Regions from separate parts of the Duganella violaceipulchra genome, predicted to be linked through region 2. Evidence: riboswitches for the same ligand, from Rfam matches in the RefSeq annotation. Region 2 holds a riboswitch; each other region holds the start of a gene.
What was found. A riboswitch is a leader RNA that binds a small molecule or an ion and turns the genes downstream of it on or off. The one in region 2 is predicted to bind cobalamin.

Region 1: linked by a shared signal. The riboswitch ahead of KVP70_RS08900 (MotA/TolQ/ExbB proton channel family protein) and the one ahead of KVP70_RS03675 (TonB-dependent receptor) in region 2 are both predicted to bind cobalamin.
Region 3: linked by a shared signal. The riboswitch ahead of KVP70_RS32265 (TonB-dependent receptor domain-containing protein) and the one ahead of KVP70_RS03675 (TonB-dependent receptor) in region 2 are both predicted to bind cobalamin.

Annotation. Positions count from the first base shown of each region.
Region 1 is NZ_JAHTGR010000004.1:79,119-88,978, reverse strand. It holds gene KVP70_RS08910 (heavy metal translocating P-type ATPase) at 1-945, shown strand, start outside; gene cueR (Cu(I)-responsive transcriptional regulator) at 942-1,328, shown strand; cobalamin riboswitch at 1,330-1,550, shown strand; gene KVP70_RS08900 (MotA/TolQ/ExbB proton channel family protein) at 1,729-2,325, shown strand; gene KVP70_RS08895 (DUF2149 domain-containing protein) at 2,327-2,662, shown strand; gene KVP70_RS08890 (cobaltochelatase subunit CobN) at 2,649-6,725, shown strand; gene KVP70_RS08885 (TonB-dependent receptor) at 6,722-8,779, shown strand; gene KVP70_RS08880 (sulfite exporter TauE/SafE family protein) at 8,769-9,533, opposite strand; gene KVP70_RS08875 (glutathione S-transferase) at 9,631-9,860, shown strand, end outside.
Region 2 is NZ_JAHTGR010000002.1:172,507-182,366, forward strand. It holds gene KVP70_RS03640 (DUF1656 domain-containing protein) at 1-159, shown strand, start outside; gene KVP70_RS03645 (HlyD family secretion protein) at 185-1,045, shown strand; gene KVP70_RS03650 (ester cyclase) at 1,051-1,518, opposite strand; gene KVP70_RS03655 (SDR family oxidoreductase) at 1,632-2,378, opposite strand; gene KVP70_RS03660 (hypothetical protein) at 2,441-2,773, opposite strand; gene KVP70_RS03665 (thiol:disulfide interchange protein DsbA/DsbL) at 2,782-3,447, opposite strand; gene KVP70_RS03670 (cobalamin-binding protein) at 3,531-4,421, opposite strand; gene KVP70_RS03675 (TonB-dependent receptor) at 4,421-6,412, opposite strand; cobalamin riboswitch at 6,494-6,668, opposite strand; gene KVP70_RS03680 (DODA-type extradiol aromatic ring-opening family dioxygenase) at 6,779-7,591, shown strand; gene ylqF (ribosome biogenesis GTPase YlqF) at 7,673-8,623, opposite strand; gene KVP70_RS03690 (OPT family oligopeptide transporter) at 8,756-9,860, shown strand, end outside.
Region 3 is NZ_JAHTGR010000039.1:392-10,251, forward strand. It holds gene cobT (nicotinate-nucleotide--dimethylbenzimidazole phosphoribosyltransferase) at 1-974, shown strand, start outside; gene KVP70_RS32255 (adenosylcobinamide-GDP ribazoletransferase) at 980-1,762, shown strand; gene KVP70_RS32260 (histidine phosphatase family protein) at 1,767-2,318, shown strand; cobalamin riboswitch at 2,352-2,573, shown strand; gene KVP70_RS32265 (TonB-dependent receptor domain-containing protein) at 2,706-4,556, shown strand; gene KVP70_RS32270 (FecCD family ABC transporter permease) at 4,634-5,656, shown strand; gene KVP70_RS32275 (ABC transporter ATP-binding protein) at 5,656-6,429, shown strand; gene cobO (cob(I)yrinic acid a,c-diamide adenosyltransferase) at 6,426-7,064, shown strand; gene KVP70_RS32285 (cobyrinic acid a,c-diamide synthase CobB) at 7,064-8,368, shown strand; gene cobU (bifunctional adenosylcobinamide kinase/adenosylcobinamide-phosphate guanylyltransferase) at 8,365-8,922, shown strand; gene cbiB (adenosylcobinamide-phosphate synthase CbiB) at 8,916-9,860, shown strand, end outside.

The DNA.
Region 1 (9,860 bases), on a different contig from region 2:
GGCAAGCCGTCGCTGGCGGCGCTGGAGCCGGTGGGCGTCGATGAAGCACGGCTGCTGCAACTGGCCGCCGCCATCCAGCGCGGCAGCGAGCACGCATTGGCCCGCGCCGTCACCGATGCCGCCGCCGCGCGTCTGGCCACCAGCGCCGGCGTCGTCGACGCGCCGACCGCCACCGGCGTCACCGCCTTGCCCGGCCGCGGCGTGGCGGCCATGGTCGACGGCGCGCGCCTGATACTGGGCAGCACGCGGCTGATGCAGGAGGAGGGCGTGGCGCTCGATGTGCTGAGCGTCCGCGCCACGGAACTGGAGCGGCAAGGCTTGACGATATCCTGGCTGGCCGCTTCCAACGCGCCGCAGCCCGCGCAGCTACTGGGCCTGCTGGCCTTCGGCGACCGCGTCAAACCGCAAGCCCGCGCCGCGCTCGAAGCGCTGCATGCGATGCACATCCAGACCATCCTGCTCACCGGCGACAACCAGGGCAGCGCCGACGCCGTCGGCAAAGAACTGGGCATAGGCCGCATCATCGCCAACATGCTCCCCGCCGACAAGGCGGCCACGGTGGCCGGCCTGAAGACCGTCGGCGCCTGCATCGCCATGGTCGGTGACGGCATCAACGACGCCCCCGCGCTGGCCGCCGCCGATGTCGGCATCGCCATGTCGAGTGGCACCGACGTCGCCATGCACGCCGCCGGCATCACGCTGATGCGCGGCGATCCGGCGCTGGTGGCGGCAGCGATTTCGATCTCGCGCCGCAGCTACAGCAAGATACGCCAGAACCTGTTCTGGGCCTTCATCTACAACCTGGTCGGCATACCGCTGGCCGCCTTCGGCCTGCTCAACCCCATGGTTGCCGGCGCCGCGATGGCGCTCAGCTCCGTCAGCGTGATCAGCAACGCCTTGCTGCTGCGCCGCTGGAAGCCGGACCATCAGAAAGGACAAGCATGAACATCGGACAAGCGGCAGCGGCCAGCGGCGTCACGGCCAAGATGATCCGCTACTACGAAAGCATCGCCCTGATCCCGCCGGGCAAGCGCAGCGAGGCCGGCTACCGCATCTACGGCGACAACGACCTGCACGCGCTGCGCTTCGTCAAGCGCGGACGCTCGCTGGGTTTTTCGCTGGAGCAGATCCGCGAGCTGCTGTCGCTGTGGCAGAACAAGGAGCGCGCCAGCGCCGACGTCAAGACCATCGCCATGGGCCACGTGGCGGAACTGAACCAGCGCATCGCCGAGCTGACCGAAATGCGCGACACCCTGCAAACGCTGGCCCACTGCTGCCACGGCGACCATCGCCCCGACTGTCCCATTCTCCAATCGCTGGCCAACTAAAGTATAATCGCCCGGTTTTGGTGCCCGCGCGTCTGTCCAGACGCGCAGTTAAACGGGAAACATGGAGCTGGCCACGCCAGCCAACATGTGCTGCCCCCGCAACGGTAAACAAGCGTCGTCGTTGACGACAAATCCGCCTCTTCAAACCACTGTGCAGTCGCATGGGAAGGTCAGGCGGTGTCGCTTGCCAGCCCGGATACCGGCCAGGACAGGTGGAAATGCCCAGGCATTTCTGTTCAATCCGCTCACGGGGAAGTGAGCGGCTTGCATCTGTTGCGATCTACATCTATGCATCGATTTTGTGCGCCACGGCCTTGCCGACTGGCGGCCGTGCCCTGCGCACGCGCCGTTCGCGCACGCCTGCGCCCCGATTTTTCTTCTCTGCCCACAGGACCCGCCCATGTTTAACCTGCCCGCCGACGCGGCCGTGCACTCCATCGAGACACTGCTGTATTCCATTTCCACCATCCTCTACCTGCCGGTGCTGCTGGGGATCGCAGCGCTGGTGCTGCATATGCTGGTGTGCTTCGGCACCTTCGGCGCCGAATGGCTGGAGCGCCGCCGCGGCGTGCGCGTGCTGGTCGCCACCGCCAAACAGGAAATGGCCGCCGTACTGACCGCGCAGGAAGGCGAGCCTGGACTGGACGCCCGCCTCGAACGGTTGGTGCAGCGCGCCGACGTCAATGGCGTGCGCCGCCTGGACGGCGTGCGCTTCGTGGTGCGCGTCGGCCCGGCGCTGGGGCTGATGGGCACCCTGATCCCGATGGGCATCTCGCTGGCCGGTCTGGCGCAGGGCAACCTGCCGAAGATGGCCGAATCGATGACCACCGCCTTCACCGCCACCGTGGTCGGCCTGGCCTGCAGCGTCAGCGCCTATGTACTGAGCCTGGTGCGCGAGCACTGGCTGCGCAGCGACCTGACCGAGATCGCCTACGCGGCCGAATCCCACCTCGCGGCGCAAGACCACAAGCCGCACCTGGTGCGCGCGGGAGCCTGAGATGCGCTATATGAACCGCCACCGCTACAGCCGCATCGGCGAGCATAACGAGGACCCGCTGGCCGGCGTCGCCAACCTGTTCGACGCCAGCATCGTCTTCATCGTCGCCATGATGCTGGCGCTGTTCTCGGCCTGGAACATGATGGACCTGCTGGACCCGAACTCCGAAGTCACCATCGCCAAGAAAAGCGCCGACGGCCATGTCGAGGTGCTGACCAAGAAGGGCGCCGAAATCAAGGTGAGCAAAGTGAGCGACAAGCCGCTGTCGGGCTCCGGCAAACGCCTGGGCACCGCGTATCAACTGCCGGACGGGAAGGTCGTGTATGTACCTGAATAAAAAATTGTGGGCGCTGCTACTGTTGCTGGCGTCCCTGTGCATCGGTGGTTATGTGCACTCGGCGCAGGCGCCGCGCACCTTGGCGCTGATGCTGGGCGATATCGAATCGCGCCCGGCGGTGCTGGCGGTGCGCGGCCTGCAGGCCGAGTTGAAAGAGCTGAACGTCGCTGTGCGCATCATTCCGGCCAACGGCATGACGCCGGCCGACCGCGCGGCCCTGACCAGCGCCGATGTTGCGATCGTCAACACCAAGGGCCGCCAGGCCATGGTGGCCCTGGGCGCCGAACTGCAGGCCTTGCAGAAGGCGCGACGGCCGGTGTTCGCGGTCGGCGGCGCCATCGACGACAGCTTGCGCGAGCAGGGTGTGCGCGACGATAAGACCATACAGTCCTACCACAGCGAAGGCGGCGTGGAGAACATGGGCAACCTGCTGCGCTACATCCTGCGCAACCACTTCGGTTCCAGGCTGTCCGTCGCGCCGGTGCATGCGATGCCGGAAGTGGGCCTGTACGACGTGGCGGCCAACCGCACCTCCGGCAGCTACGAGCAGTACCTGCAAGGCTACGCCAGCTACAAGCCCGGCGCGCCATGGATCGCCGTGCCGTTCTACCGCGCCAGCCTGGTGGCTGGACAAACGCTGCCGCTGGCGGCCATCGTCGCGCGGCTGGAGGCGAGCGGCTACAACGTGCTGCCGGTGTTCGGCTATCCGTACGACGTGCCGCTGCGCTTCCTGCTGGACGAAAACGGCAAGCGCCGCGTCGAGCTGATTGTCGCATTGGGCATGAAGGTGGGCGGCACCGCCAACACCGGCGCGCTGCTGGACAAGATCGGCGTCCCGGCGATCAACGCCATCACCCTGAGCCAGCAGTCGCTGGCGCAGTGGCAGGAATCGAAGATCGGCCTCGATATCATCGAACGCACCTGGCAGCTGGCCGGCGCCGAAGTGGCGGGCCTGATCCAGCCGACCGTGGTCGCCAGCCGCGAACGCATCAGCGATGCGCAGACCGGCCTGGCCTACGTCGAAGAGACGCCGATCCCCGAGCGCATCGAGCGCTTGAATGAGCGCGTCAACAGCTGGATGGCCTTGCGCCAGAAGGCCAACGGCGACAAGCGCATCGCCATGCTGTACTTTAACTATCCGCATGGTTCCGAGACCATCGGCGCGGCCTACCTGAACGTGCTGCCGGAGAGCCTGTGGCAGATCGTCCAGCGCCTGAAGCAGGACGGCTACCAGACCGGGACTGCGCTGCCGCCGTCGCAGCAAGAACTGCAAGGCGAGATCCAGCAGTGGGGCAACTACCCCGGCAAATCCAGGGGCGACTACATGGCGGGCCTGACGCACTTGGCTGAAAGCGGCCAGGCGCTGCTGGTCCCGCTGGCCGATTACCAGAAATGGTTCGCCACGCTGGCGCAGCCGCTGCGCGCGTCGATCGAGAAATCCTGGGGCAAGCCGGAGAACGCGCCCGTCCTGTGGCGCAACGCCAAGGGCGAGCCGTTCTTCGTCTATCCGGCGCGCCGCTTCGGCAATGTGCTGATGGCGCCGCAGCCCGGCCGCGCCTGGGAACAGAACCTGGAGAAGCTGCACAATGAAGTCAGCATGCCGCCGTCGCACGAATACATCGCGTTTTACCTGTGGCTGCAAAAAGGCTTCCAGGCCAACGCCGTCATGCACATCGGCACCCACGGCACGCAGGAATGGCTGACCGGTAAAGAGGCCGGCCTGTCCGCAAGCGATCCGACCGAGGCGCTGATCGGCGCCATGCCCAACATCTATCCGTATGTGATGGACGACGTGGGCGAGGGCATACAGGCCAAGCGCCGCGGCATGGCCGTCATCATCGACCACATGACGCCACCGTTCGACGTGGCCGGCCTGAATCCCGACCTGCGCGAACTGGGCGCGCTGCTGAACGACTACCGCGTGGCCGAGCAAAAAAGCCCGCTGCTGGCGCGCAGCCACCTGACAGCGATCAACCGCCTGGCGGCCAAGAGCGGCGTGTTGAAGGACATGAAAAAGACCGAGCTCAAAACCGAAGCCGACATGGAAGGCCTGGAGGAATACCTGGACGACACCGGCAGCAAGCTGACGCCGTTCGGCCTGCACACCTTCGGCGTGGCGCCGAAGCCGGAGCTGCGCAACGCCACCGCGCGCGCCGTGGTCAGCCTCGACACCACGTCGACTCCGGAGCAAAAAACCAAACGCATCGCGCAACTGGAAAACGACATCGAACGCAGCGCCGGGCTGGAACTGGAGCGCCTGATGCAGGCGCTGTCCGGCCGCTACATTCCGACCGGCGCCAGCGCCGACCTGGTACGCAATCCGGACGCGCTGCCGACCGGACGCAACTTCTTCGGCCTCGATCCGTCGCGCATCCCGAGCAAGACCACCTACGAAGCCGGCTACAAACTGGCGCAGCAACTGGCGGAAGACTATCGCAAGCGCCACGGCGCCTGGCCGGACAAGTTGAGCATGAACCTGTGGGGCGTCGAAACCTCGCGCCACGAAGGCATCATGGAAGCGCAGGCGATGGCGCTGATGGGTGTGCGTCCGACCTGGGACGAGCGTGGTCGCGTGACCGGCGTGGAAGCGCTGACGCGCAAGCAGCTGGGCCGCCCTCGGGTGGACGTGACGCTGATCTCGTCCGGCCTGTTCCGCGACCTGTTCGGCAACCTGCTGACGCTGATGGACCAGGCGGCGCAACTGGCGCAGAAGCAGGACGACAACGCCCCCGGCGAAGACGGCAACGTGATGCAGGCGCACAGCCGCAAGACCGTGGCCGCCTTGCAGGCCAGCGGCATCGGCGCCGAAGAGGCGCAGCGCATGGCGTCCGTGCGCATCTTCGGCCTGCCGAGCGGCGCCTACGGCACCCAGATCGAGAAGCTGATCCCGCTGACCAACGCCTGGCAGAACGAGAAGGAAGTGGCGGACGTCTTCATCAACCGCATGAGCCATCCGTTCGGCGCCGGCTACTGGGGCGACGACAAGGCCGATCCCGGCCAGCGCCGCGAGTTGTTCAGGCAGGCCATCAGCGGCAGCAAGATCGCGTTGCACAGCCGCTCCAGCAACCTGTTCGCGACGCTGGACAACGACGACTTCTTCCAGTACCTGGGCGGCACCGCGATGGCGATCCGCAGCGTGGACGGCAAGACGCCGGAGGTGATGGTCAGCGACCTGTCCAACCCGCGCAAGCCGGGCCACAAGACGCTGGAGCAGTACATGGGCCAGGAGATGCAGGCCCGCTACCTGAACCCGCACTGGGCCGACAGCATGCTGAAGGAAGGCTATTCCGGCGCGCGCTACATCAACCGCGTGGTCGATTACCTGTGGGCGTGGCAGGTCACCGTGCCGGAAGTGGTGGACGGCGGCAAATGGCAGCGCATGTACGACACCTATGTGGAAGACCGCCACGGCCTGAAGGTGCGCGAGCGCTTCGCCGGCAGCGGCAACCTGCGCGCCTTCCAGGCCATCACCGACCGTATGCTGAGCGCGATCGAACGCGGTTACTGGAAGCCGAGCGACGCGGTGCGCGAAAAACTGACGCAGCAGAATGCGCAGGCGATCAAGGATGCCGGCGTGTCGTGCAGCGCCGATTCGTGCAGCAAGGCGACGCTGAAGATCGCGCCGCAGTTCAGCGGCCAGTTCGTGCCCAACGTGGGCACCAACGCGGCGGTCGCGCGCGGTGCCGCAGCGGCCGCACGTGCCGGTGGCGCCGCGCCATCCGCGCAGCCTCCGGCGCCGACGGCCACGCAGCAGCAGACCGATGTCGCCATGCAGAACGCGGTGGCGGACTTGCAGGCATTGCAGGCCAAGGCGCAGGAGCTGCCACCGCCCGTGCCGGCGCACGCGAAGAACAAACCGGCCGAGCCGGCGCCGAAAGCCAAGGCCGCAGCCGATACTGCCGACGCCAAGGTCAATGGCTTCGAAATGCAAACGCTGGCCAACCTGACGCCGGTGCAGAAGACCGTCGGCACGCTGGCGCTGCTGGCGCTGGCCGCCGCGCTGATCGGCGTCGGCTACGTCGGCCGCCGGAATAAATTGAGTAAATTGAAGGAGTACCTATGATTGTCAAATCCATCATCGCGCTGGTGGCGGGCCTGCCGCTTGCATCGCATGCCGACGAGCAGGCCGCAGCCGCCGCGACCACCATGGCTGCGGTGGAAGTGCGCGGCCACTACGACAACGGCGTCGGCACCTCCAGCGCCGCCAGCCAGGGCTCGGTGACGGCGGCGCTGATCGCCAACCGTCCGGCGCTGCGTCCCGGCGAGCTGCTGGAGTTCGTGCCCGGCGTGATCGTCACGCAGCACAGCGGCGACGGCAAGGCCAACCAGTACTTCCTGCGCGGCTTCAACCTCGATCACGGCACCGACTTCGCCACCTTCATCGACGGCATGCCGGTCAATATGCGCACCCACGCGCACGGCCAGGGCTACACCGACCTGAATTTCCTGATGCCGGAACTGGTGGACCGCATCAACTACAAAAAGGGCCCGTACTATGCTGACGAAGGCGACTTCGCCTCCGCCGGCGCGGCGCATCTGGGACTGGCGAACAAGCTGAAGGAAAACACCGCCAGTGTGACGGTGGGCGGGCATCAGTACTACCGCGCCAATCTGACCGGTTCGACGCCGCTGGGCGAGGGCAACCTGGTCTACGGCGCGGAGCTGGGCCACAACAACGGCCCGTGGGTCAGCCCGGAAGCCTTCCACAAAAGCCTGGGCGTGCTGCGCTACAGCCCGGGCGGCAGCGACAACCAGTTCAGCGTCACCGGCATGTTCTACAAGGGCGCCTGGTATGCCAGCAACCAGATTCCGCTGCGCGTGGTGCAGAGCGGCGAGATCGGTCCCTACGGCGCCATCGACACCAGCGACGGCGGCATCACCTCGCGTTACAGCCTGTCCGCCACGCTGCGCCGGCGCAGCAGCGACACGCTGTTGCAGGCCAACGCCTACGTGGTGCAATCGAGCCTGGACCTGTACAACGACTTCACCTACTTCCTCAATGATCCGGTCAACGGCGACCAGTCGCGCCAGACCGAAAAGCGCCGCATGGCGGGCTTCGACGTGGCGCAGACCTGGTTCGGCAAGTGGGGCGGGCTGGAAGTGAACAACAAGGTCGGCGTGCAAGGGCGTTACGATTACCTGTCGCCGCTGGCGCTGTACAGCACCGTGAAGCGCCAGATCTCCGGCACCATCACGCAATCGAAGGTCAAGGAAGCGAATGCCTCGGCCTACTTCGAGAACACGGTGCAGTGGCGCGAGTGGCTGCGCACCACGGCCGGTGTGCGTTACGACCGTTACCGCTTCGATGTGAACAGCAATATCGCCGAGAACACCGGCAAGGTAGGCGAGGGCATGACGTCGCCGAAGATGTCTGTAGTGCTGGGGCCCTGGGCCAAGACGGAGTTCTTCATCAACTACGGCGAGGGCTTCCACAGCAACGACGCGCGTGGCACCACCGTGCACCTGACGCCGAAGGAACGTGAACCTGTCGACCCGGTTACGCCGCTGGTCAAGACGCGTGGCGCGGAACTGGGCATGCGTACCGAGGTCGTGCCGGGCCTGCAAAGCTCGATGGCCTTGTGGAAGCTGCGTTCGGCGTCGGAGCTGGTGTTCTCCGGCGACGCCGGCGATACGGCGGCCAGCCGTGGCAGCTACCGTTCGGGCATCGAGTGGAACAACCACTACATCGCCACGCCATGGCTGTTGTTCGACCTGGACCTGGCCTACTCGCGCGCGCACTACACTGAGCATGACGACGTGGGCGATTACATTCCGGGCGCGATCGGCAAGGTGGCGTCGTTCGGCGCCACCATCACCGATATCGGCCCGTGGTCCGGCGCGTTCCAGATGCGTTACTTCGGCCCGCGTCCGCTGATCGAGGATAACAGCCAGCGTTCGGCGACGACGGCGATTGCGTATGCGCGGGTGGGCTACAAGATCGACCGGCGCTGGGCGGTGTCGCTCGATGCCTTCAATCTGTTCGATCGCAAGGCCAGCGATGTGGACTACTACTATCCCTCGCGCTTGCAGGGCGAGCCGGCGGAAGGCGTCAACGACATCCACTACCATCCGGTGGAGCCGCGCACCTTGCGGCTGACATTGAAGTCTACGTTCTGACGAACATCCAGATGGTCAGCACGGCGCCGACGATGACGACGAAGCCGCGCATGACCTTTTCCGGCAGGCGGTGAACCAGCCATCCGCCGCACAAGCCGCCGGCGATGCCGCCCGCGCACAACGCCAACGCGGCCGGCCAGCTGATCAAGCTGGAGGTGGCGAAGATCAGCGTGGCGGCGGCGTTCATCGCCATCGCCAGCACGTTCTTGGTGGCGGCGGCGGTGCGCACCTGCTGGCCGGCGATGGTCAGCGCGGCCAGCATCAGGAAGCCGATGCCGCCGCCGAAGTAGCCGCCGTAGACGGCGATGCAGCTTTGCACCAGCACCAGCGTCCAGCGCGGCATGCTGCCGGCCGCGTGCAGCGGTTTTCTGCGGAAGCTGCCCCACGCGAACACGCTGGTGGCGAACAGCACCAGCCACGGCACCAGCCGCGCGAAGAACGACGGCGGCGTATTCAATAACAGGATGGCGCCGAAGATGCCGCCGATGGCGCTGATGATCAGCATCTGTTTGAATGTCAGCGGTCCGACATCGCCGGCCAGATTGCGGCCGGCGTAGGCGGAGGTGATCTGGCTGGGGAATAGCGCGATGGTGGACGTCATGTTGGCGGCCAGCGGATTCAGGCCGGCCAGCAGCAGCGCGGGGAAGGTGATGAACGAGCCGCCTCCGGCCAGTGCATTTTGCACACCGGCCATGAGACCGGCGGCGGCGACCATCAGGACGATGTGGATTTCAAGTGGCGGGACTGGCGGCATGGGGGCTCGGAAGTGTTCGGGTAAACGATTGATTATAACCGTGTACTGAATATCGTTCCTGGCGCAGTCCGGATGTTGTTAATGCTACTATCATGACATGACGACACCCTACCAACTCTATTACTGGGACGGCCTGCAGGGCCGCGGCGAATTCGTGCGGCTGGCGCTGGAGGAAGCGGCGGCGCCGTATGTGGACGTGGCGCGGCACAAGCAGGGCATGCCGGCGCTGCTGTCCTGCCTCGATGGCGCGCAGGTCGACCATCCATCGTTCGCGCCGCCGGTGCTGCGCGCGGGCGAGCTGCTGATCGGGCAGACGGCCAACATCCT
Region 2 (9,860 bases):
GTGCTGCCGCTGTTCCTCGTCAGCCTGGTGCTGCAAGCGGCGCTCGACAGCGCCCTGAGCCACCTGGGCGCCTACCGCCGCAGCTGGCATCCGGCGCTGGTGCGCCTATGCCTGTTCGTCTGCATCTTCAGCGCCCTGCTGGTCACGCTGTACAAATAAACTCAATTCAATCAGAAAGCCCGCCGTGAGTGCATCCAAAATCTTCCGCTTTTTCCTGACCATGCTGCTGCTGGCGGCCGCCCTGTGGATGGGACGTTCGGCCTGGGACCACTACATGGAATCCGCCTGGACCCGCGACGGCCGCATCAAGGCCGACGTGGTCACCATCAGCACCGACGTCGCCGGCACCGTCACCGAGGTGATGGTGCGCGACAACCAGCTGGTCAAGCAGGGCGAGGTGCTGTTCGTGGTCGACAAGGCGCGCTACCAGAGCGCGCTGGTGCAGGCCAGCGCCGTGCTGGCGTCGCAGCAGGTGGAGAAAGGCCGGCGCAGCAAGGAAGCCAGTCGCCGCGCGGGGCTGGACAACTCCATCATCTCGGCCGAGAGCAAGGAGACGGCGGAATTCGCGGTCGGCACGGCGGCGGCGCAGTACCAGGCGGCGCTGGCGGCGCGCCAGCTGGCGGAGCTGAACCTGGAGCGCACGGTGGTGCGCGCGCCGGTCACCGGCTACGTCACCAACCTGAACGTGCACGCGGGCGATTTCGCCGCCATCGGCGCGGCCAAGCTGGCGATGATCAACAGCGCTTCGTTCTATGTGGTCGGCTATTTCGAGGAGACCAAGCTGCCGCTGCTGAAGGTGAACGACGCCGTCGAAGTGCACCTGATGAGCGGCGCGGCGCAGCTGCAGGGACATATCGAGAGCATCGCCCACGGCATCACCGACCGCGACGCCAACACCGGCCGCGAATTGCTGGCCGACGTCAACCCGACCTTCAACTGGGTGCGGCTGGCGCAGCGGGTGCCGGTGCGCATCCATATCGACCGGCAGCCCAAGGGGCTCGAACTGGTGGCCGGCACCACCTGCACGGTGGTGATCCACAGCTAGGTGGATCAATGCGAGACTGGCATGATGCCCATCTGCTGCAACAGCGTCAGCTTGTCTTCCAGGTGCCAGTTCTCGGCGATGCGGCCGTCGGCCACGCGGTACAGGTCGAAGGCCTGGAAGGCTATGGACTGGCCCTTGCCTTGCGTGGCGCCGAAGCTGCCGGTGAAGTGGCCGCTGAAATGCAGGTGCACGGCGACGCGGTCGCCGTCGACCACCATGTCGGTGATTTCCGCCTTCAGGTCGGGGACGGCGGTGCGGAAGCCTTTCGACGCTTGCAGCGGGCCGTTGACGCCCTGCTCGCGGCCCGCCGGCAAGGTGCGGTCGATGAAGTCGGGCGACAGCGCCTGTTTGGCCAGCGCCGGATCGCCGGTGTTCCAGAAGGCGGCGTAGCGGCGCGCCGCCTGGACGGTGAGATCGTTGGCGTTGGCGGCGCCAGCCAGCAGCAAGGCGGCGAGCAGGAGGGAGCGTTTCATGGGCGATTCCTTACGTTGTGTGGATGCCCGGATTGTGCGCCGCCCGCCGCCCCGCGAGAATTGGCCTGGCCGTTGAAGCACCTGCTTGCGGCGTTTGAAAATCGCCGCGCCGGCTAGCGCGCGCCGGCGGCGTCGATGATGGCGCCGCTGACGTAGGACGATTGTGGGCTGAGCAGCCACAGGATCGTCTCGGCGATTTCCGCCGGCTGGCCGCCGCGCAGCATCGGCACGTTCGATTCCAGCCGCGCCACGCGGCCAGGGTCGCCGCCGCTGGCGTGGATGTCGGTATAAATCATGCCCGGCCGCACGCAGTTCACGCGGATGCCTTCAGCCGCCACTTCCTTCGACAGGCCCAGCGTCATCACGTCGATCGCCCCCTTGGACGAGGCGTAGTCGATGTAGACATTCGGCGCGCCATGCCGGGCCGCGCCGGACGACAAGTTGACGATGCCGCCGCCCTGCCCGCCGTCGGCGGTCGACATGCGCTTGACCGCCTCTTTGCAGCACAGGAAGTAGCTGATCACATTGGTGGTGAACACGCGCTGCAGGCGAGCCACCGACATCTCGGTCAGGCGGCACTGCTGCTCCAGTATGCCGACGTTGTTGACCAGCGCCGTCAGCGGCCCCAGTTCCTCGTCGATGGTCTCGAACAGGCGCTGCACGTCGGCCTCCACGCTGACGTCGGCCTGCACGGCGATCGCCTCGCCGCCCTCGGCGACGATCTGCGCGCGCAGCTGCGCGGCCGCCTGCGCGTCGCGCAGGTAGTTGATGCACACAGCGTAGCCGCGGCGGCTCGCCATCAGCGCGGTCGCCGCGCCTATGCCCCGGCTGCTGCCGGTCACCAGTATCACTTGTTTCATCGGACGCCTAGTCAAAGTAAATGCCACAGAAAAAAGCCCGCTGCTGCGGGCTGGTGTCGTGCCTATTTTTCCGGGCTGACGTGGGTCAGCGCATAGCCGACGTGCTCCCACCAGTGCTCGCGCGAGTGCACGGTGCGCAGGCACTTCTTGTCGAGCTCCCCCTTGAAGACGGGATCGGCGCACTGCTTGGTCATCAGCGCGTTGCGCTGGTTCTCGGCATTGCTCAAGGCGATCAGCAGCCAGACGATGAAGCCCAGCGCCAGCACCGCCAGGCTCCATGCCACGTGGTTGATGTAGGCCCATTCGAACAGGGTTTCAATGACCGGCGAAGATTCCTTGTAGATCTTCATGACCTCACCCTCGGCCGCCTTGCGTTCGTCGCTGATTTCTTTCATGGCTTTCCTTACTTCTTAGTGGCGCGTTCCTGGGCCGACTTGGCAACCAGGCTATCCATCACCGCAAACATGGCCGCGTGCGCCTCGGGAACCGTCGCCAGGCCGTGGCCGGCCACCGCTGGCGAGGTCGTATAGTGACCGTCGATCACCAGGGCCGGAGCACTGTCGAGTTTATACTGGTTTGCCACCTGCACGCCACGTTTCATCTTCGTTTGGACCGCGAACGAGTTGAAAAATTCCAGATATTTGGCCTTGTCGACACCATTCTTGACGACGAAGTCCAGGATGGACTGGTCGGTGTTGAGGCGGTAGTGCTCGACGTGCACGGCGTGGAAGAACTTCTCGTGCAAGCCGTTGCCCAGCGCGTTCATCGCTTCCAACGTGAAGAAAGCCTTGGCTTGCGCGTCCTCGCCCAGGTGCATGCGGCGGAATACGATCTTGTCGCCCTGCTTCTTGACCCAGTCCGCCAGCGGCGCCTCGAGCGCGTTGCAATGCGGGCAGTGATACATGAACACTTCCAGCACTTCGACCTTCTTGCCGGTCTCCGGACGGTTGACCGCGTCCAGCGTGGTGAAATCGATGCCGTTCTTGAATTCGGCGGCGTGGGCGCCGGCGGCGAAGGCCATGAAGGCGGCGGTGGCGATCAGGGGGCGCAGCAAGTTCAGGAAACGCATAACAGTCCTTCGACAAGGTAAGTGGCAAACGCCGCGAGATTACCACCTTTTCCGCGCTGTGCAAATGACGGCGGCGCTAAGCTTCAGGGGCGGCGCCGGCGCGCCGTCTCCAGCCGTTCGCACAACGCGGCGACGCCGTCGGCGATGCGCGGCGTGGCGCGCACCAGCTGTTCGCCATCCAGCGTGAACAGGTTGCCCCGCTGGACCGCCAGCATGCCCTTGTACTGCTTCCAGATATTGATGCCGGATTCGGCGTCGTGCTGGTCGCCGCCGAAAATCGCTTCCGGGTTTTCCTGCAACACCGCCTCGGTGCTGACAGTGGGCGCCGGCAGCTTGAGTGCGGCGAACACGTTCTGGCCGCCGCAGACGCGGATCGCGTCGCTGACGATGTGCTCACCGCTGAGCGTGAAGATCGGCTTTTCCCAGATTTGATAGAACACCCGCACCGTCGGCCTTTGCGCGTAGGTGGCCGTCAGCTTGGCGATCCGCTGGCGGTAATCCTGCGCCGCCTTTTGCGCGGCGTCCTCGGTGCCCATCAGTTGGCCCAGGCGGGTCAGGCTGGTGGCCACTTCGTCCAGCTTTCGCGGATCGCTGTGGAAGATCGGGATGCCCAGGCTTTTGAGCTGCTCCAGCTGGCGCGCGGTGTTCCCGCTCTTCCACACCACCAGCAGGTCCGGGCGCAGCGCCAGCACGTGTTCCATGTCGATGGTGGCGTTGCTGCCGACCTGCGGGATGCGCTTGGCCGCTTCCGGGTAGTCGCTGTAGTTCATCACGCCGACCACGCGCTCGCCGCCGCCGGCCGCGAACAGCAGCTCGGTGATGTGCGGCGCCATCGAGATGATGCGCTGCGCCGGCCTGGCGAGGGCGACGCTGTTGCCGGCGTCGTCCTGCACGGTGACGGCGGCCTGCGCGCACAGCGGCGCGCAGGCCAGCGCCAGCACGGCGCAGCGGATGCTCGTGGTCACGGCGCGCATCAGAACTCGTAGCGGGCCGAGAGTTTCAGCTGGCGGCCGTCGGCGGTGTAGATGCCGCCCTGGATGCCGTCCTTGCAGTTGAAGGCTTGCGAGAAGTAGCGCTTGTCCGTCAGGTTCAGGCCGGACACGGCGAACTCCCACTGGCCCAGCTTGCGGGCGTAGCGCGCGTCCACGGTGGTGTAGGACGGGATCTGCGCCGGGCACTTGTTGTCGAAGTCGCCGCCGTTGCGCTGGCTGTCGACCCACTGCGCGCCGACGTCGGCGGTGTGGCCGGTGGCCAGGGTCCAGCTCAGGCGCGCGGTCAGCGTATTCTTCGGCACCAGCACCATCTCCTTGCCGTTGTTGACGCCTTCAGTGAACTTGGCGTCCACATGCTGGTAGTGCGCGGTCAGGTTCCAGGCGGCGTTGATGCGCTGCTCGGCGTCGAGCTCGAAGCCCTGGCGGCGGGTCGGCGCCAGGTTGGTGTTGGCGCCGTTGTTGAAGTTAAGGGTCGGATCGTAGAAGATCTCGTTGGTCAGATTGTGGCGGAATACGCGTCCGGTGATCTTCCGCGCGGCGCTGCCGTAGCTGACGCCCAGTTCCAGGTCGTGCGACTGCTGCGGCACCAGCAGCACCTTGTTGGTGTCGACGGTGTAGCCGTTTTCGTCCGAGTTGGCGACGCGGTAGCTCTGGCCGGCCTTGCCGTAGACGGTCAGCTTGGCGACCGGCATGTAGCTCGCCTGCAGTTCCCATGCCTTCAGGCCTTGCGCCAATTTGTAGGTGTTGACGCCGAAGGTGTTCAGCGGATCGCTGAAGTCCTTGTTGAAGATTTCGCGGCGCACGCCGGCCGATACGCGGCCTTCATGGGCGGCATCGAAACGCAGCTCATCGCGAACATACAGCGCTTTCGAGTGCTGGGTGGCGTCGCCCGCCGAATAGTGGCCGCTGTCGGTACTGACGCGATTCCATACAGTCCAGTCGAAGCCGGCCACCATCTCGTTCAGCAGGCCGCCGATCTCGCCCAGGCGGCGCACGCGCGGCGAGAACTGGGTTTGCTTGCTATCGAGGGTGTAGGTCGATGGACCGGAGGTGCCGACGTAAGTCGATACCGCCTTCTTCTTGCGGTACGACAGATCTGCCGCCAGTTCATAGCCGCCGATGCGGCGCTGGCCGAAGGCGGTGAGGCGGTCGCTATCGAGATTGCCGTAGTTGTCGGGGGTCTTGGCCTGGCGCGGATTGGCCTTGTACATGGCCTCGGTCAGATCACCGGGGAGGCGCATGTCCTGGCGCGCGCCTTCGTAGCGGAAGCCCGCGCGGCCGGCGTTGTCGAACCATTGCGCGCCGCCGCTGAAGTGGGTCTGCTTGAATTCGTTGTTGTCGCGGTAGTTGTCGGTGCGCTGGGTACCCAGCGTGGCGTCGGCGGCGAAGCCGTCCCAGGCCTGGAAGCCGGACACGCGCGCCTCGCCGGCGCGGAACTGGCCGCCCTCGACGAACACGCTGCCACGGCGGGTATTCTTGACCGGGCGCTTGGTGACGATGTTGATCACGCCGCCGGTGGCGCCGTCGCCGTACAACACGCTGGCGCCGCCGCGCGTGATTTCGATGTGGTCCACGGTGTCGATCGGAATGGTCGACAGGATGGCGTTGCTCAGTTCATTTTCCGACAGGCGCACGCCATCGAGCACGATCACCATGTTCTGGCTGCTGTTGCTGCCGAAGCCGCGCAGGTCCAGGCTGAAGTCCGGGCTGCCGTCCAGGCTTTGGCGGCCGTACACGCCGCCGACCTTGCGGATGGCGGTGTTGACGTCGTTGGCGCCGGCGCGCTGGATGTCTTCCGCCGTGATGACGACGGCGCCGATCGGCGTCAGCGCGGCGTTGGCGTCGAAGCGCGAGCCGGTGATGACGACCGGTGCCAGCACCTCGGAGATCTGGGCGGCGGCGGGAACGGCGGCGGCAAAGCACAGGGAGACGGCGGCGGCCAGCAGGCGCGGTTGGAAGGCGGAGGATTGCATGTCAGGTCATTTTCAAAAGAGACATCCGCCCGCGTCCCCGCAGGCTGGAAGTGTACGGAAGCCGCGCGGACGTTGTCGCTGCGCGCTTCCCCCAGTCTGGCCGATATCCGGGCTGGCAAGGCTGAACGTCGCCTCGCGTTACCGTTGCGGGGGCAGCACACCTTGGCCGTCGCGCCGTGGGCGCGGGCGGCCTTGTGTTTCCCGTTTAACCGCCCATGTGAGCACATGGGCAAGCACCAGAACCCCGGCATTATACGCGGGCGCCCCGGATCATTAACATTTTAGATAGGACCTATCTATATTTCGTGCATTGATCGCAACGGCGACGGTGCTTATAGTGGGGTGATACTCAAACCGGAGCTTTTCATGCATGCATTGCCCAGCTATTTCCTCTCCCACGGCGGCGGTCCGTGGCCGTTCATGATGGACCAGGTGGGCCATCTGTACGGCCAGCTGGACGCCGCGCTGCGCGATATTCCGCGCCAGCTCGGCGTGACGCCGAAGGCGGTGCTGGTGATTACCGCGCATTGGGAGGAGCGCGATTTCACGCTGTCGTCGTCGGCCCGGCCGACTATGATCTACGACTACGGCGGCTTCCCGCCGCACACCTACGAGGTGCGGTACAACGCGCCGGGTTCGCCGGAGCTGGCGGCGCAGGTCCAGCTGCTGCTCGAAGCGGGCGGCCATCCGGCGCGGCTGGATGCGCAGCGCGGCTTCGACCACGGCACCTTCAGCGCCCTGTATCCGATCTATCCGGATGCGCAGGTGCCGATCGTGCAGCTGTCGCTCAAGCGCGGCCTCGATCCCTTGACGCATCTGGAAGTGGGCCGCTTGCTGGCGCCCTTGCGCGAGCAGGGAGTGCTGATCGTCGGCAGCGGGCTCAGTTACCACAACCTGCGCGCCTTCAACGCGCAGGGCGCGGCGGCCTCGCACGCGTTTGACGGCTGGCTGCGCGCGACCATGGCGCTGCCGCCGCGGGAGCGCACGGCGCGCCTATTGGAATGGGAACAGGCGCCGGCCGCGCGCATGGCGCATCCGCGCGAGGAACATCTGCTGCCGCTGATGGTGGCGCTGGGCGCGGCGGAGAACGAGCCGGCGGCCGTGCCCTACCACGAGGATGCGTTCATGGGATCGCTGGCGGTCTCCAGCTTCCGCTTCGGGCGGGCGGCTGTGGCTTAGCCGCGGCGCCACCCCGCAATGCGGACGCAGGGTCGGACCCCGTGCGGGGTCCGACCCTTGCCCGGCTCTGCGGGTTGGGTACTAGGTGCCGCGCTTGCCGTTGGCGTAGGCTTCGGCCTTGGCGGCGGCGATGGCGGCTTTCTCGGCGTTCTTGACGGCCATCTCGGCGTCGTGCACCTCCAGCCGGCCCTTGCGGCTGGCCGGCGTCTCCAGCGAGATGCGCCCCAGGATGCCGCTGCGGTAGTCGCCCAGGAAGGTGTGCGAGGCTTTCTCGAAATCGAGGTCGCCACCCTTCTGGCGGAAGCCGCGCTTGGCCGCCACGCCCTCCACCACCGCGATGCCGTCGAAGCTCTCGATATCCTTGAAGCCGTAGCGCGCCACCAGCAGTTGCGGGTAGTACTTGAGCATCTCGTCGGCCAGGAACACCGCCACTTCCTCTTCGATCAGCGCGTTCGAGCCGATCGCGTGGCTGGCCGCCAGCATCAAGCCGTCGCTCGGCAACGCGATCTTCGGCCACAACATGCCCGGCGTGTCGACCAGGATGGTGTTCTTGTCCAGGTAAAGCTTCTGCTGCTGCTTGGTCACGGCCGGCTCGTCGCCGACCTTGGCCACTTTGCGCTTGAGCAGCGCGTTCATCAGGGTCGACTTGCCGACGTTGGGGATGCCCATGATCATGATGCGCAGCGGCTTGGTCGGCACGCCGCGGTGCGGCGCCAGCTGCTTGGCCAGTTCCGGCACGCGCGTGACGTCGGCCGGCTTCTTGGTGGTCATCGCGAACGCGGTCACGCCTTCCTGCGCGTTGTAATAAGCCACCCAGGCCGCCGTGGCGGCCGGATCGGCCAGGTCGATCTTGTTGAGGATCTTCAGGCACGGACGCTGGCGGAACTTGCGCAACTCCTCCACCATCGGATTGGTGCTGGCCTCGGGCAGGCGCGCGTCGACCACCTCGATCACCAGATCGGTGTTCTCCATCTGCTCGGCCGCCTTTTTCTTGGCGGCGTTCATGTGCCCTGGGTACCATTGTATCGACATGCTCTGACCTTCAAAATCGTTCTGACAATCCGCTATTTTACCTGCTGGCTCGCCTGGACTTCGGATATCATGAGGCGCTTTTCCCTTTTTCTGATTATATAAACAATATTATTCTCCACCGGAGTGCTGAAGATGAGCATAGCTGCACCGTCCAACCCCAAGGAAATCACCGTTCGCGGCATCATCCTGGGCATACTGATCACGCTGGTCTTCACGGCGGCTCAGGTCTACCTGGGGCTGAAAGTGGGCCTGACGTTCGCCACCTCGATCCCGGCCGCCGTCATCTCGATGGCGCTGCTGAGCGCCTTCAAGGACGCCACCATCCAGGAAAACAACATCGTCCAGACCATCGCCTCGGCCGCCGGCACGCTGGCGTCGGTGATCTTCGTGCTGCCCGGCCTGCTGATGATAGGCTGGTGGGCCAAGGTGCCGTTCTGGCCGACCTTCGGCGCCTGCGCCATCGGCGGCGTGCTGGGCGTGATGTACACCATGCCGCTGCGCCGCGCGCTGGTGTCGCAGTCCGACCTGCCCTACCCGGAAGGCGTGGCCGCCGCCGAGGTGCTCAAGGTCGGCATGGCCTCGCGCGCCGGCGCCGCCGAGGGCAAGGCCGGCTTGTGGGCCGTGATCTGGGGCAGCGTCGCTTCCGCCGCCTTCGCCGCGTTTGCCGCCGTCAAGCTGATGGCCGGCGAAGTGGCGATCTACTTCCGCACCGGCGCCGGCGCCACCGGCATCGGCGCTTCGAGCTCGCTGGCGCTGATCGGCGCCGGCCACCTGATGGGCATCACGGTCGGCATCGCGATGCTGGCCGGCCTGGTCATCGCCTGGGGCATCATGGTGCCGTTGATGACCTCCCTGTCGCCGGCCGCGGCCGGCGTCGACGCCTCCGCCCACGCGCTGGGCATCTGGTCCAAGGAAGTGCGCATGATGGGCGCCGGCGTGATCGGCATGGCCGCGATCATCACCCTGGCCGGCCTGGCCAAGCCGATCTTCGGCGGCCTGAAGTCGGCGATGGACTCGGCGCGCAAGGCCAAGCTCAATGGCGGCGTGCTCGATCGCACCGAGCAGGACTTGCCGATCTTCGTGGTCGGCCTGGTCACGCTGCTGTCGATGGTGCCGGCCGGCTGGCTGCTGGCCAGCTTCCTGCAAGGCGGCCCGCTGGCGTCGCTGGCCTTGCCGCTGGTGGCGGTCGGCATCGGCTACATCCTGATCGCCGGCATGTTCGCCGCCGCCGTCTGCG
Region 3 (9,860 bases), on a different contig from region 2:
CCATCAACAATAAGACCAAGCCGCTGGGTAGTCTGGGCGTACTGGAATCACTGGCCAAACAAATCGGCCTGATACAGAACACGCGTGCACTCGCCATCACGCAGCCAGCCATCCTGGTGTTTGCGGCCGATCACGGCGTGGTCGCGGAAGGCATCTCCGCCTACCCGCAGGACGTGACCTGGCAGATGGTCGAGAACTTCCTCGCGCGCGGCGCCGCCATCAATGTCTTCGCCACGCAGACCAACTGCGAACTGTGCGTCATCGATGCCGGCGTCAATCACCACTTCGGGCCGCGCGACGGCCTGATCGACCGCAAGCTGGCGCCCGGCACCCGGAACTTCGCGCAGGAACCGGCGATGAGCCGCGCTACTTGCGAAGCCGCCCTGGCCGCTGGCATGGCCCTGGTCGCAGAACTGGACGGCAACGTGGTCGGCTTCGGCGAGATGGGCATCGGGAACACTACCGCCGCCGCCGCGTTGATGCACAAGCTGACCGGCATCCCTGTCGAGCAATGCGTGGGCGCTGGCACCGGCCTGTCCGCGGAAGGCGTCCTGCGCAAGCAACACGTGGTCGAAGCGGCAGTCGCCAAACACGCCGTCGCAGTCGAACCGCTGGACGTGCTGGCCACTTTCGGCGGCCTGGAAATCGCCATGATGACCGGCGCCATGTTGAAGGCGGCCGAGTTGCGCAAGATATTACTGATCGACGGCTTCATCGTCACCAGCGCGCTGCTGGTCGCCGCTCGCATGCAGCCGGACATCCTGGACTACTGCGTCTTCGCTCACTGCTCCGATGAAAGCGGCCACCAGCAAATGCTGGCCGCGCTGGGCGCAAAGCCGCTGTTGAACCTGGGCCTGCGTTTGGGCGAAGGCACCGGCTGCGCGCTGGCGCTGCCGCTGCTGCACGCGTCGGTCAACTTCCTGAACCAGATGGCCACGTTCGAGTCGGCCCATGTCAGCGAAAAGTCCGAGTAAGCGCCGTGCATCAACTACGTTTGTTCTTCACCGCGCTCCAGTTCTTCACCCGCCTGCCGATTCCCGCCTGGGTGGGTTTCGATCCTGCGTGGCTGAACCAGGCGTCACGTTATTTTCCAATGGTCGGCGTGGTGGTCGCGGCCATCACGGCCGGCGTCTACGCGCTGGCCGCAGTGTTCCTCCCCGCTCCGGTCGCAGTGCTGCTGTCGACGTCCGCCGGCATCTACGCCACCGGCGCCTTCCATGAAGACGGCTTTGCCGACATGTGCGACGGCTTCGGCGGCGGCATGACGCCCGAACGCGTACTGGACATCATGAAGGACTCACGCATCGGCGCTTACGGCGCCATTGGCATCATCTGCCTGCTGGCCACCAAGTGCGCGGCGCTATCGATGCTCCCGCCGTTGCAAGCGATTGCGGCGCTCTTCGTCGCCCATCCGCTGTCGAGATTAATGGCCACCTCGCTGATCTGGCGTCTCGACTACGCGCGCGCCGAAGGCAAGGCCAAGCCACTGGCGCAAAAGATGAGCACCGCCGAATTCGCACTTGCCGTCGCCACCGCAGCCATTCCCGCGCTGGCGATGATCTCCTGCGGGTGGCTGACGTGGCCCGCGCTGGCTGCGGGCATCCTCGCCGCCGCCATCGCCACCGCCTGGCTGGCCCACAAATTCGTCCGTCGCATTGCCGGCTATACCGGCGACTGCCTCGGTGCGGTGCAGCAGCTTAGCGAGGTGGCGTTCTACTTGTGCGTATTGGCCAGCATGCGCCACGGCGCCCTGCCCTGGTAACACTGTGCAGCTGATATTGGTCCGCCATCCGCAACCGCTGATCGCACCCGGCATCTGCTATGGCCGCAGCGATCTCGCCGTGGCGCCCGTGCAGCTGGCGCAAACGCTGGCCGCCTTGTCGACCACACTGCCCCAAGGCCTGCCTCTCTATAGCAGCCCGCTACAACGCTGCGCCACATTGGCGGCGCAACTGGCGGCGCCGCTGCGCTCCCCCGCACCGCTGCTGGACGCCCGCATCGCGGAGATCGATTTCGGTGACTGGGAACTGCGTCCCTGGGACGATATCGCGCGCGCCGACATCGATGCTTGGGCCGCGGACCTGGTCAACTACCACCCGGGCGGCGGAGAAAGCGTGCTGCAAATGGCCAGCCGCATCGCCGCCTTTTACGCCGACCTCCAGCGCCAGCAGCGCGACGCCGTCGTCATCTGTCACGCCGGCGCAATGCGTCTGCTGTCGGCCTGCCATGCCGGCCTGCCCCCTGCCGAAATGGCGCTGCAAGCCGCTCGCCATCCGCATCAAATCGCCTACGGCGCCACGCTGGTGCTGCAAAACTAAACCGCCGCCCCATGACCGCCGCCGCACAAACCCGTATAATGACCGGGTTTTGGTGCCCGCGCGTCTGTCCAGATGCGCAGTTAAACGGGAAACATGAAGCTCTGTATGAGTGCACGTGTGCTGCCCCCGCAACGGTAAGCAAGTGTCGCAGCTGATGCGCGACAAACCTCCTCTGACAAACCACTGTGCTCCGCATGGGAAGGTGAGGTGGTCTAACTTGCCAGCCCGGATACCGGCCAAATCAGGTGGAAGCGAGCGAACGGGATGTGCGCGAACGGATGGAGCCGACAACAACGGCTACGCAGCACGCATCTCTCAATTCTCCGCTTCTGTTCAATCTGGCCCACGGGGACGTCGGCCGGTTGCTATTAACAGAAAAACTACATCATGATCCTTCGTATCTCCTGCCCTGCGGCCCTGACGTCGCTGGCGCTGGCAATGGCCGCCTCCTATGCACACGCAGAACCAACCGCCGGCACCGTGCTGGTCACCGCCACCCGCAGCCCGCAGGCCCTGGCCGACGTGATCAGCGACAGCATCACCATCAGCGCCGAACAGATCGCCGAATCCGGCGCCGGCTCCATCGTCGACCTGCTGCAGCGCCAGCGCGGCATCGAGATCGCCCGCACCGGCGGCTCCGGCACCAACGCCACCGTGTTTATCCGCGGCGCCAACAGCAACCAGAACCTCGTGCTGGTCGACGGCGTGCGTATCGGCTCGTCGACCACCGGCGCCGCCAACTGGAGCGCCATTCCGCTCACCGCCATCGATCATATCGAAATCGTCTACGGCCCACTGAGCTCCCTGTACGGCGCCGACGCCATCGGCGGCGTGATCCAGATCTTCACCAAGAAGGGCAAGGGCGCGCCGGCGTTCACCGCCTTCGCCGGCTACGGCACCGACAACACCCGCGAAGGCGATGTATCGCTCTCCGGTGCCACCGGCGGTGAACACAGCATCAGCTATGCGATCAGCGCCGGCAAGGAAAAATCGGATGGCTTCTCGTCCACCCGTCCTGGCAACTTCTCCTACAACGCCGACAAAGATGGCTACGACCGCGAAAACGCAGCAGGTCAATTCAGCCTGCGCCTGGCCGAAGGCCATGAAATCGGTACGCTGCTCCTGCGGAGCAAACTGAAGTCCCAGTATGACAGCGGTTCCTCGTCCTACGATACGCGCTCGGCGGCAAAGCTCGAAAACGCCGCCATCTACAGCAAAAACCAGATCCTGCCGATCTGGCAAAGCCTGGTCCAGTATTCGCAGACCAAGGACGACGGCGCCAACTACAGCGGCCCCCTGGCATCGAACTACTCGCAGATCAATACCAAGCAAACCACCTTCACCTGGCAGAATGATGTGCAGATCGGCGCCGACGTACTGCAACTGCTGTACGACCATCGCAAGGAAGAAGTCGTGACCAACGGCTTCAAATTGGACAAGCCACAAAGGACCACCAACTCCCTCGCGGCCTCGTACAACGCCCGTCGCGGCGACAACCTGTTCAACGCCAGCGTGCGTCGCGATAAATCGCTCTACGGCTCGAAGAATACCGGCTCGCTAGGCTACGGCTACAACTTTACGCAAGCGCTGCGCGCCACCGCCAGCTACGGCACCAGCTTCCGCGCACCGACCTACAATGAACTGTACTACCCGTCCTACGGCAATCCAGCCAACAAACCGGAACTGGGCAAGAACGCCGAAATTGGCCTGCGCTACGACAGCGGCGCCACAGCGCTGAACGCCAGCTATTACCGCAACCGCTTGACCGACCTGCTGGTGAACACCACGCCATGTCCGTTCTCTGGTGCGAAGAGTGGCTGTGCCTACAACGTCAACCACGCGCTGCTTGAAGGCCTGACCATGGGCGCAAGCCAGCAGTTGGGCCGCGTCAATCTGGCCGCCACCATCGACCTGCAAGATCCAAAGGACGAAACCAGTAACAAACGCTTGCAGCGCCGCGCCAAAAAGCACGGTAATCTGATGGCCGACTACAGCGCCGGTGCACTGAAGGCCGGTGTGGAACTGGAATTGTCCGGCGACCGCTACGAAGACGCCGCCAACAGCAACCGCCTGGGCGGCTATGGCCTGGTCAATCTGTACGCGACCTACCACTTCAACCGCGACTGGTCGGCGCTGGTTCGCTGGAACAACATCGGCGACAAGCAGTATGACCTGGCCCGCAATTACGCCACGCCGATGTCCAAGCTGTTTGCCGGTATCCGCTACGGCTACAAGTAAGCGCTAATGGTGTAACCTGCCGGGCGTGGGGCGCAACCGCCGCGCGCCCGGCAGTCTCTCTTTTTTGAAAGCAGTGCATGCATTCTTTCTCCCGCAATCTGCGACAGCGCGCCGCCGTCACCCTGACAGGCTTGGTGCTGTTCGCGTTTGCCAGCCTGGTTTTCTCGGGCATGACCGGTTCGGTCTCCATACCCCTCTCCGATATTCCCGCGGCAGTCAGTGAGCTGCTGCATGGCCAAAGCCAGACATTGGCCTCCACCCTGCTCGACTTGCGCCTGAGCCGCGCGCTGACCGCCTTCGTCACCGGCGCCGCCCTGTCGCTGGCGGGCGTAATGATGCAGGCGTTGTTGCGCAACCCGCTGGCCGATCCCTATGTACTCGGCATTTCCGCCGGCGCGTCCGTCGGCGCCCTGGCCGCACTGCTGTTCGGCTGCGCCATCTGGATGGTGGACGCGTCGGCCTTCGGCGGCGCGGTCGCCGTCTCGATGATGCTGTACCTGCTGGCCCGGCGCGACCTGCGCGGCGGCGCGGCGGCCGAAGGCGGCACCGCCTTGCTGCTGCTGACCGGCGTGATCCTGTCGTCCGCCTGCATGGCGATGGTGACGCTGATGCTCTCCATCGCCCCTGAAAGCCGCTTGCGCAGCATGGTGTTCTGGATGATCGGCGACCTGGCCGGTGCGCCGATGCGCGCGCTGCCCTGGATCGTGCTGGCCGGCGGCCTGGTATTCGCCCTGCGCAGCGCCCGCTCCATGAACGTGATGGCGCTGCACGCCGAAGCCGCCGCCACGCTGGGCATCCGCGTCGGCGCTTTGCGCAAGGGCCTGTTCTTCGCGTCCGGACTGCTGACCGCCAGCGCCGTCACCAGCGCCGGCAGCGTCGGCTTCGTCGGCCTGATCGTGCCGCATGCGTGCCGCTTCGCAGTCGGCGCCGATCACCGCGTGCTGATCCCGGCGGCGGCGCTGGCCGGCGGCACCTTCCTGCTGCTGGCGGACACGCTGGCCCGCACCATCATCGCGCCGCAGCAGCTGCCAGTGGGCGTGCTGACTGCGCTGATCGGCGCGCCGGTCTTCCTGTACCAACTGCACCGTTTGCGCAAATGATGATCAGCACCCACAACCTCTCCCTGAAAATCGGCCAGCGCCAGCTGATAACGAATCTGAACTGGCAGGTACGCGAAGGCGAATGCTGGAGCGTCATAGGCCGCAACGGCGCCGGCAAGAGCACCCTGCTGAAAACCCTGGCCGGCCTGCGCAACCCGGACGCCGGCTACGTCGCCATCCAGCAGCGCGAGCTGCCCGATTGGCCACTGGCCGAGCTGGCGCGCCAGCGCGCTTTCCTGGCACAGAGCCGCAGCGACGCTTTCGCCTACAGCGTGATCGAAACCGTGCTGTCGGCGCGCCACCCCTACCATGGCAACCGCTATTGGGAAGGCAGCGACGACCACGCCATCGCGCTGAAATCGCTGGAAGCGATGGAAGTGGCCGACCTGGCCGAGCGCGATGTGCGCACCTTGTCCGGCGGCGAACGCCAACGCGTGGCCATCTCCGCCATGCTGGCGCAGGACACGCCGCTGCTGCTGCTCGACGAACCCGCCAATGCGCTGGACCTGGCGCACCAGGTCAGCGTCATGGGCCTGCTGGCGCGCCTGTGCCGCGAACAGGGCAAGACCGCTGTCATGATAGGACACGACCTGACGCTGGCGCACAGCGTCTCCACCCACGCGCTGCTGCTGATGGGCGACGGCCGCTGGCTGGCCGGCACCACGGCGGAGGTGATGCGGGCCGAGATCCTGGGCGACTACCTGGGCCACCCGATCGACATCATCCAGCACGGCAAACGCAGCATCTTCATCCCCAAAGAGGACTTTGCATGACCCAACAGAATACCGGCGACATCGACGAACAAACCGCAGCGTTGAACGAACGTCACCGCGTGCGCATGGAACGCAAAAAAGCCATCATCGACGCCAAGATCGCCGCCGCCGACAAGCAGATCGGCATCATCATCGTCAATACCGGCAACGGCAAGGGCAAGAGCTCCAGCGGCTTCGGCATGGCGATACGCGCCATGGGCCACGGCATGAAGGTCGGGGTGGTGCAGTTCATCAAGGGCGCGATGCAGACCGGCGAAGAGTTGTTCCTGCGCCGCTTCCCGGAGGAAGTCAGCTTCCACTCGATGGGCGAAGGCTATACCTGGGAAACCCAGAACCGCGAACGCGACATCGAAAAAGCGCAGCTGGCCTGGGAACAGGCGAAGCGCTTCCTGGCCGATCCCGACATCGGCCTGGTGGTATTCGACGAACTCAATATCGCCCTGAAGTACCGCTACCTGGACGTCGAAACCGTCATCAACGATTTGCTGGCGCGCCCGGCGATGCAGCATGTGGTCATCACCGGGCGCGGCGCGCCACCGGAGCTGATCGCCATCGCCGATACCGTCACCGAAATGGAAGTCGTCAAGCACGCCTTCAAGGCCGGCATCGGCGCCCAACTCGGAACCGAGTGGTAATGACGACGCACGTCGAAGTGAAGGCCCTGCTGGTGGCTGCTGTCGCCTCCGGACAGGGCAAGACCACGGTGACCGCCGCGCTGGCACGCAAACTGGCGCGCCAGGGCAAGCGCGTGCGCGTGTTCAAATGCGGCCCGGATTTCATCGACCCGATGCTGCTGGAACGCGCCAGCGGCGCGCCGGTGCGCTCGCTGGACCTGTGGATGGTCGGCCATGAGCTGTGCCGCAGCCAGCTGGCGCAAGCCGCCTCCGAAGCGGATGTGATCCTGATCGAAGGCGTCATGGGCCTGTATGACGGCACCCCGTCGTCGGCCGACCTGTCGCGCGAATTCGGCGTGCCGGTCATGGCGGTGATCGACGCCGGCGCCATGGCGCAAACCGCCGGCGCACTGGTCCACGGCCTGCGCGACTATGGCCCGGTGGAGATGGCGGGAGTGATCGCCAACCGCGTCGCCAGCGAAGGCCATGCCAAGATGGTAGCCGCGTCGCTGCGCGATATTCCGCTGTTTGCGACCTTGCCGCGACAGGCCAAGTCGCTGCCCGAGCGCCACCTCGGCCTGGTGCTGCCGGGCGAAGTCCTCGATATCGACCAACTGCTCGACAACCTGGCGGACCAGCTGGTGTTCGACGAAGCGGCCTGGGAGCGTTTGCGTCCGGTGCGCATCGAAATTCCGCCAGCGACGGCGCCGCAGGCACCGCTGCTGGCCGGCCACACCATCGCCATCGCCCGCGATCCAGCCTTCATGTTTATCTATCCGGCCAACCTGGATACGCTGCGCCAGCTGGGCGCGACGCTGAAATTCTTCTCGCCGCTGGCCGACGAAGCCATACCGGCCGAAGCGGACGCCGTGTACCTGCCGGGTGGCTATCCAGAACTGCATGCCGAAGCACTGTCGCAGGCCGGCGTATGGCAGGCGTCGATGCGCGCGGCTCATGCGGCCGGCACCCCCATTGTCGCCGAATGCGGCGGCATGATGGCGTTGGCCGACACCCTGGCCGACCAGGCGGGCGCGGTGTGGCCAATGGCCGGCTTGCTGCGTGGTGCAGTGGCGATGCAGGCGCGCCTGGCGGGCCTTGGATCACAGGGACTGCCGACGGAGCAAGGCGTCCTGCGTGGCCATACCTTCCACTACTCCAGGCTGGAGACAGCAGTGGCGCCAACGGCGTACACTATCAAGCATCCGTCGGCCGTGCAGGGTGAAGCCTGGTATCGCGTCGGTTCGCTGACGGCTTCATATTTTCACGCTTATTTCCCATCCAATCCGGCGGCGGTTGCCGCCCTGTTTTCTAGGAGCGCAGCATGACACGTACACTGGTTCTGGGGGGCGCACGCTCAGGCAAGAGCGGCTATGCCGATCGCCTGGCCATTGAATCGGGCAAGGAAGTCGTCTACATCGCTACGGCCACCGCCAGCGATGTCGAAATGACGGCGCGCATCGCACATCATCGCGCCGGCCGGCCCAGCGAATGGACCACCGTCGAAGAGCCGCTTGCACTTGGCAACCAGCTGCTGCGCTGGTCCTCGCCGGACCGTTTGATCCTGGTCGACTGCCTCACGCTATGGCTTAGCAACCTGCTGTTCAGCAGCGGCGAGACCTACCCGGAAGTTGGCGAAATCGCGCTGCCCGCGCTATTCCACGAGCAGCAGGACATGCTGGCCAGCGCGCTGACCAAGTGCACCAGCGACGTGGTGCTGGTATCGAACGAAGTCGGTATGGGCATCATGCCGTTCGGCGCGATCTCGCGCTGTTTTGTGGACGAACAGGGGCGACTGAACCAGGCCATGGCCGCCATATGCGACCGCGCGGTATTCGTCGCCGCCGGCCTGCCGCTGGTGTTAAAAGGGACGGCGTGCTGACAGGCTTGAGCTTCAGCGTCGTCGCCCTGCTGATGGTGGCGGGCGTGCTGCTCGACCTGATGCTGGGCGAAGCGCGCCGCTGGCATCCGCTGGTCGGCTTCGGCAACCTGGCGATGGCGCTGGAGCGCCGCCTCAACCGCGGCGGCCTGCGCTTCTGGCGCGGCGCGCTGGCCTGGATGCTGGCGGTTCTGCCGTTGACCGCACTTGCCGCGCTGCTGGTCCGGCTGCTGGGCGCCAATGGCGCGCTGCCGTGGATTGCACATGCCGTCATGCTTTATTTTTGCCTCGGCCTGCGCAGCCTGCGCGACCACAACCTGCCCATCGCGGACGCGCTGGCGCAAAGCGATCTACCCAACGCCCGCCTGCTGACCGCCCGCATTGTCAGCCGCGACACCACCAGCGCCAGCGAAATCGAACTGACCAAGGCCAGCGCCGAATCCCTGCTTGAAAACGGCAACGATGCCGTCTTCGGCACGCTGTTCTGGTTCATCGTCGCCGGCGGCCCTGGCGCGGTGCTGTTCCGCATGGCGAATACGCTCGATGCGATGTGGGGCTACCGCACTGCGCGGCTGCTGCAATTCGGCTGCAGCGCCGCCCGCATCGACGACGCCCTTAACTACATCCCCGCGCGCCTGACCGCCCTCTCCTACGTGCTATTGGCGCCCGGCCTGCAGGGAAAACTGCGCGCCTGGCAGTGCTGGCGCACGCAAGCCCCGGCCTGGAGCAGCCCGAATGCCGGTCCCGTAATGTCCAGCGGCGCCGGCGCGCTCGGCGTGCAGCTGGGCGGCGCCGCCATTTACGACGGCGAACTGGAACAGCGGCCACCGCTGGGCGAAGGTCAGCCCGCCACCGGCGCCGACATCAGCCGCGCATGGCGCCTGGTCGCGCGCACCACGGCGCTTTGGCTGACCATCGCCTGCGCCGCCGCAGCATGGATG